2 regions of the Paenibacillus sp. FSL L8-0333 genome follow, and region 2 is predicted to be linked to the other one. Evidence: a T-box and tRNA genes for the amino acid it is inferred to sense, from the RefSeq annotation. Region 2 holds a T-box; the other holds one or more tRNA genes.

Region 1 (3,380 bases), 3.0 Mb from region 2:
ATTTGTAGGCTTCCACTCGGAACACCCTAATATGAGTAATCTGCTCGGCGTATATGAAGATGATAAAGATCAGACCGTTCTTCAAATCCTGCTGCGAATGAAAGCAGAGTTTACACGTAAGCAAGACGGATTCTCTGAGCTTCTAAACCTACAAATGAGCGAGATTACCGTCCATCTTATGAGGCTTCTTAGTGCCTCTGGATATCAATCCCCATCAGAAGATCGAGTACAATATGTCCTTAATTATATGAATGAGCATTATCGCCATAAATTGTCCGTCGAAACACTATCAGAAATGTCCGGATATAGCTACGATCGTTTTCGCCATCTATTTAAAGAACGTTTCGGGTCTTCACCCCTGCGGTATTTGCTGTTAAAACGCCTGGATTATGCAAAATCTCTATTACGTCATACTCAGATGCAAATCTCTGAAGTATCTGCTGCTGCAGGTTTTGTGAACGATGCCCAATTCTGCAATATGTTTAAACGAGAAATAGGTCATACCCCGCGAGCATTCCGCATTAATAATCAATCAGGTTAATCACTAATCAGATTAAAAAAAGCCGTTGAAATAGAGAAACTCTCTATTCAACGGCTTAATCCTGTAAAACTAAGAACATAAAGAAAAAAGGTTAGTAAGATTGCTTATAAAAGCATTCTTACTAACCTTTTTAAGATACCGGCGAGAGGACTCGAACCTCCACGGTTTCCCACTCGATTTTGAGTCGAGCGCGTCTGCCATTCCGCCACGCCGGCACATATGAACTAAATGGAGGCGCCACCCAGATTTGAACTGGGGATAAAGCTTTTGCAGAGCTTTGCCTTACCACTTGGCTATGGCGCCATGTAAATTTTGGAGCGGACGACGGGAATCGAACCCGCGACCCTCGCCTTGGCAAGGCGATGCTCTACCGCTGAGCCACGTCCGCATAAAATGGCTGGGGATATAGGATTCGAACCTATGAGTGACGGAGTCAAAGTCCGTTGCCTTACCGCTTGGCTAATCCCCAATAACATTTTAAAGTAAAATGGGGCGACTGATGGGTCTCGAACCCACGAATGCCGGAACCACAATCCGGTGCGTTAACCCCTTCGCCACAGTCGCCATATTAAGTTGATATTGTTGCCATTATTCATTTTTAAAGAAAATGGGGCGGCCGATGGGTCTCGAACCCACGAATGCCGGAACCACAATCCGGTGCGTTAACCCCTTCGCCACGGCCGCCATATTAAACTTTAGAAAGAACTTGGCAGGGGCAGCAGGAATTGAACCCACACCAACGGTTTTGGAGACCGTTGTTCTACCTTTAAACTATGCCCCTAAAAACTGGTGGAGGATGATGGATTCGAACCACCGAACACTTACGTGAGCAGATTTACAGTCTGATGCGTTTGGCCACTTCGCTAATCCTCCAAGGATGGTGCCGGCGAGAGGACTTGAACCCCCAACCTACTGATTACAAGTCAGTTGCTCTACCAATTGAGCTACACCGGCATGGCACTCATTCTTTTGTGATGATAAATGGTGGCTCGGGACGGAATCGAACCGCCGACACGAGGATTTTCAGTCCTCTGCTCTACCGACTGAGCTACCGAGCCATGATGAAAATGGCGGAACCGACGGGATTCGAACCCGCGATCTCCTGCGTGACAGGCAGGCATGTTAGGCCAACTACACCACGGTTCCAAAAGATATAATTGCTTAAGTTAATTGGTTGCGGGGGCAGGATTTGAACCTGCGGCCTTCGGGTTATGAGCCCGACGAGCTACCGGGCTGCTCCACCCCGCGTCAGTAAAAATATGTTATGGTGGAGGCTGAGGGGATCGAACCCCCGACCCTCTGCTTGTAAGGCAGATGCTCTCCCAGCTGAGCTAAGCCTCCATAAACAACAATTGTTATTGTACCAAAGTCCACTAGGATAAATCAAGTGAAAATTTGGTGACCCGTATGGGATTCGAACCCATGTTACCTCCGTGAAAGGGAGGTGTCTTAACCCCTTGACCAACGGGCCATACTAATTAAAAATTTGTGGCGGAGAGAGAGGGATTCGAACCCTCGAGACGCTTGTGGCGCCTACACGATTTCCAATCGTGCTCCTTCGGCCAAACTCGGACACCTCTCCATATGGCTCCCCGAACAGGACTCGAACCTGTGACAACTCGATTAACAGTCGAGTGCTCTACCAACTGAGCTATCAGGGAATATTCATACCAAGCTTAATCGCCTGAAAACTGAATCCGAAACGAATCTGCATTCTAAGTATAGGATAAGCCCTCGACCGATTAGTATTGGTCAGCTCCATGCATTGCTGCACTTCCACCTCCAACCTATCTACCTCGTCGTCTTCAAGGGGTCTTACTAATTGGGAAATCTCATCTTGAGGGGGGCTTCACGCTTAGATGCTTTCAGCGCTTATCCCGTCCGTACGTAGCTACCCAGCCATGCTCCTGGCGGAACAACTGGTGCACCAGCGGTACGTCCATCCCGGTCCTCTCGTACTAAGGACAGCTCCTCTCAAATTTCCTGCGCCCACGACAGATAGGGACCGAACTGTCTCACGACGTTCTGAACCCAGCTCGCGTACCGCTTTAATGGGCGAACAGCCCAACCCTTGGGACCTACTTCAGCCCCAGGATGCGATGAGCCGACATCGAGGTGCCAAACCTCCCCGTCGATGTGGACTCTTGGGGGAGATAAGCCTGTTATCCCCAGGGTAGCTTTTATCCGTTGAGCGATGGCCCTTCCATGCGGTACCACCGGATCACTAAGTCCGACTTTCGTCCCTGCTCGACTTGTAGGTCTCGCAGTCAAGCTCCCTTATGCCTTTGCACTCTGCGAATGATTTCCAACCATTCTGAGGGAACCTTGGAACGCCTCCGTTACTCTTTAGGAGGCGACCGCCCCAGTCAAACTGCCCGCCTGACACGGTCCCCGTACCCGATTAGGGTACTAGGTTAGAACCTAGATACGATCAGGGTGGTATCCCAACGGCGCCTCCACCGAAGCTTGCGCTCCGATTTCTACGGCTCCCACCTATCCTGTACAGATCGTACCCAAATTCAATATCAAGCTGCAGTAAAGCTCCATGGGGTCTTTCCGTCTTGTCGCGGGTAACCTGCATCTTCACAGGTATTAAAATTTCACCGGATCTCTCGTTGAGACAGCGCCCAAGTCGTTACGCCATTCGTGCGGGTCAGAATTTACCTGACAAGGAATTTCGCTACCTTAGGACCGTTATAGTTACGGCCGCCGTTTACTGGGGCTTCGGTTCATAGCTTCGGGTTACCCCTAACCACTCCCCTTAACCTTCCAGCACCGGGCAGGCGTCAGCCCGTATACTTCGCCTTGCGGCTTCGCACAGACCTGTGTTTTTGCTAAA
Region 2 (3,380 bases):
TTTGAATGCTTTGGGGTCCTTTAATGTTTTTCTTTTAATCCAGGCCCGGCAAGTCATTTCCTGCATCGCTTCCAGCGCATCGTTTCGGTTCCGCAAGTAACTATAAGCAATACTGTACAGTTGTTCTCTATGTACCAATATCGAATCGTAAAAATCCGTCTCGCTCCGAGTATCAAGAATCGTTACTTTTTTCATTTCTGCATTAGTCATCGTCATGTCCTTCCTTAGCCTCCCCTCTTCAACCTTTCATAGATTAAGACGGGGGAGGTATAGAAACGGTTTTTGTTTCGTTTAACTTTTTTGCCCAAAGCTCTCTAAATTATAGCATTCTATAAAAATTGAACGAAAAATGTTATGATAGGTTAAATTGGACATAATCAATAGTACGCACTTAAAAGTGCCATAGGTACTAAAAAGTACCCATACCATGGAGGTTATCATGACAACAACACCAACAACAACTGTCAAGAAAAAATACAATATTTCTGTTGAAGCCACACTAGAGGTCATCGGAGGGAAATGGAAATGCGTAATTCTATGTCATTTAACTCATGGCAAAAAACGCACCTCCGAGTTAAAACAGTTGATGCCCGGCATTACTCAAAAAATGTTAACCCAGCAGCTACGCGAGCTTGAGGCAGATGGAATCATCAACCGAATTGTTTATAATCAGGTTCCACCAAAAGTAGAATACGAGCTTAGTGAATATGGTGATAGTTTAAGCGATATTTTGACTGCATTATGTAATTGGGGAGAACAACATATCATTAAGCAATTCGGCGATAAATACGCTGTTTTAGAGGATAACATTTTAAATAAATAAACCGCTCTATCAAGGGTATGGTTGGATATTTATGCTGCGAGAGTTGTACTTCAATTATACGTTCATGAAAAAAGGACAGCTGAATCAAATCGATTCAACTGTCCAAAGCTTTGATTCACCCGTCCCTTGAATGGCGCACAGGAACATAACTTAAATTACGCCCTCTCCTCCAATTGCAGTTGCTGTGAATGATATGGGTCCAAATAGATTTATAGGCAAGTTGCTATCATTCTGAATTACCAATTCATAGTTGTGGACTCCAATATAAGCACCATCAACCCACTGAGCACTTAATTGAATATCAGTAATTGTAGTAAAACGATAAAAAGATCTATAAATATCGACTCCAGCTCGTCGGATGATAACAAGAAATTGGCTATTAGCAAGTGCAGTAAGACTAAAACTACCATTTAACTCGACTCTACTGGAGAAAGAAGCCGGATTAGCCGGACTAATATTTACTTGCGCTGTGGCTAAACCCGCTCCAGCTCCAGGAATCCCTGCAACCGTTATAGCTGTAGTAAACGGATCTAACGGGATTTTTGCCTGTGACCCATAACTTATTATTGTCGCCATTTATCATCACTCCATTTCAAGGTTATAGAGTAGTATATTGTGAATCCGCAATGATAGATTGGACTAAATTCCTGATGATTATATACATTTAAGGTATACTTTGCTAGATCATATAAACCTAGTTACCTTGTCAATCACCATACGATTTCCACTCATTGACAACACCCCTGTTCAGAATTACAATAATTCACATATCATGAACAACGATGACAAAGGGTAAGTAGACAGACGAACATGGTCTTCAGAGAGCCGGTGGTAGGTGCGAACCGGTGACCAGCGTATGCTCGAATGGCCTTTATAGTTGTTTTTCCGAACTATCTTAATGGATGCAGTAGGGAAAACCGGGGTTCCCGCCGTTATCAAGGGACCTGTATCGAGAATTAATTCAACCTCTCCGTACAGGTAAGAGAAGATCGAAAGCCAAGAATCGTAAGGTGACACGATCATTTAAGGTGGTACCACGACAACTTCGTCCTTATTGGATGAGGTTTTTTTGTCATTTAAAGGAGGTGATGGCCATGGATGATGGCTGGTGGTGGCGACTCGAGTGTAACCAAATGCTAAATAACAGGAGGAATTTTTATATGATGAACGAACGTGTCTTAACTGGAGATCGAGTGACTGGAAAGCTTCACCTTGGCCATTACGCCGGCAGCTTGCAGACCCGAGTAGCCCTTCAGGAGCAATATGAAACTTTTGTGTTTTTAGCGGATATTCAAGCCCTAACGACCCATTTTGATCGTCCGCAGCTGCTGGGTCAACATCTGCATGAGATCACACTGGACTATTTATCTGCAGGTATAAATCCGGAAAAAACAACTATATTTATTCAATCGATGATCCCTGAAATCGCAGAGCTGACCATCTTGTTCTCTATGTTTGTTACTGTGAATTCTTTACGGCATAATCCCACGATTAAAGCCGAATCAAAAAATTCCAGCTTAGATGAATTGTATTACGGTTTTCTAGGTTATCCAGTTAGTCAGACTGCTGACATAACTTTTTGTAAAGCAACGATCATTCCTGTAGGAGAAGACCAGCTCCCCCATCTGGAATTAACCCGCAAAATCGTCCGCAGATTCAACGAGCTGTACAGCCCGATACTGGTGGAACCCAAAGCGCTGATCAGTGAGACGCCGAGACTTGTGGGTACGGATGGCAACGCTAAAATGAGTAAAAGCCTTGGCAATGCCATCGAGCTGGACTCCACTAAGGAAGAAATCACCTTCAAGATAAGAAAAGCCACAACCGATCCTGCGCGTGTGCATAAAAATGATCCTGGACATCCAGATATCTGTCCTATTTTTGCTTATCATGGTTCTTTTCGCTCAGCGGGGGTAACCGAAATTCGTGAAGGCTGTGAGCGGGGTACCATGGGTTGTTCTGCTTGCAAACAGTTGATTTCGACAGCTCTAGATCAGCTTATAGAACCGATGCGAGAGCGGCGTTCCTATTATGCTACTAAGCCCAAGCTTGTGCAGGAAATCTTAATCTCTGGAACACAGCATGCCCGCAGCATTGCTCAGGAAACAATGGCCGAAGTACGTGAGGCTATGAGTCTTAACTATTTTTCAATCTAAAAATGATATTTATAGGTACTCAAAAAAGCCGGAAGCTCATTGGAAGAGATCCGGCTTTTTTCTTCTCCTTACAACACCCAATTTCCCTTACGGAATACGGGTTCAATCGTGCCGTCCGCCAGCTCTCCGTCAATATCCAGCTCTGCTGAACCGATCATAAAATCGACATGAGTTAAGCTGACATTAGCTCCTCTAGCCACAAGCTCTTCGTTCGTAAGCTTTGTGCCGCCTTCAATATTTACAGGATAAGCACTTCCTAGCGCGAAATGGCAGGAGGCATTCTCATCAATCCCTGTATTGTAAAAAATGCGGTTCAAGCGAGAGATTGGAGAATCATGCTGCACTAAGGCTACTTCTCCTAGATAAGATGCACCTTCATCCGTTGCCAGCAGTGAGGTTAA

Evidence for each region. A T-box is a leader RNA that pairs with one kind of tRNA and senses whether it is charged. The one in region 2 lies ahead of trpS (tryptophan--tRNA ligase), so its partner is inferred to be a tRNA-Trp.
Region 1: it has a tRNA-Trp gene. The T-box ahead of trpS (tryptophan--tRNA ligase) is inferred to sense a tRNA for this amino acid. The anticodon was not compared.

What each region holds. Positions count from the first base shown of each region.
Region 1 is NZ_CP150186.1:5,944,304-5,947,683, forward strand. Features, by position in the region: gene NYE72_RS26390 (AraC family transcriptional regulator) at 1-541, shown strand, start outside; tRNA gene NYE72_RS26395 (tRNA-Leu) at 678-756, opposite strand; tRNA gene NYE72_RS26400 (tRNA-Cys) at 771-844, opposite strand; tRNA gene NYE72_RS26405 (tRNA-Gly) at 855-929, opposite strand; tRNA gene NYE72_RS26410 (tRNA-Gln) at 936-1,010, opposite strand; tRNA gene NYE72_RS26415 (tRNA-His) at 1,030-1,105, opposite strand; tRNA gene NYE72_RS26420 (tRNA-His) at 1,150-1,225, opposite strand; tRNA gene NYE72_RS26425 (tRNA-Trp) at 1,249-1,322, opposite strand; tRNA gene NYE72_RS26430 (tRNA-Tyr) at 1,329-1,414, opposite strand; tRNA gene NYE72_RS26435 (tRNA-Thr) at 1,420-1,495, opposite strand; tRNA gene NYE72_RS26440 (tRNA-Phe) at 1,524-1,599, opposite strand; tRNA gene NYE72_RS26445 (tRNA-Asp) at 1,610-1,687, opposite strand; tRNA gene NYE72_RS26450 (tRNA-Met) at 1,713-1,789, opposite strand; tRNA gene NYE72_RS26455 (tRNA-Val) at 1,807-1,882, opposite strand; tRNA gene NYE72_RS26460 (tRNA-Glu) at 1,938-2,012, opposite strand; tRNA gene NYE72_RS26465 (tRNA-Ser) at 2,031-2,123, opposite strand; tRNA gene NYE72_RS26470 (tRNA-Asn) at 2,127-2,202, opposite strand; rRNA gene NYE72_RS26475 (23S ribosomal RNA) at 2,264-3,380, opposite strand, start outside.
Region 2 is NZ_CP150186.1:2,923,696-2,927,075, reverse strand. Features, by position in the region: gene NYE72_RS12915 (sigma-70 family RNA polymerase sigma factor) at 1-216, opposite strand, end outside; gene NYE72_RS12910 (winged helix-turn-helix transcriptional regulator) at 440-823, shown strand; gene NYE72_RS12905 (hypothetical protein) at 974-1,399, opposite strand; T-box leader at 1,597-1,879, shown strand; gene trpS (tryptophan--tRNA ligase) at 1,984-2,979, shown strand; gene NYE72_RS12895 (aminopeptidase) at 3,048-3,380, opposite strand, start outside.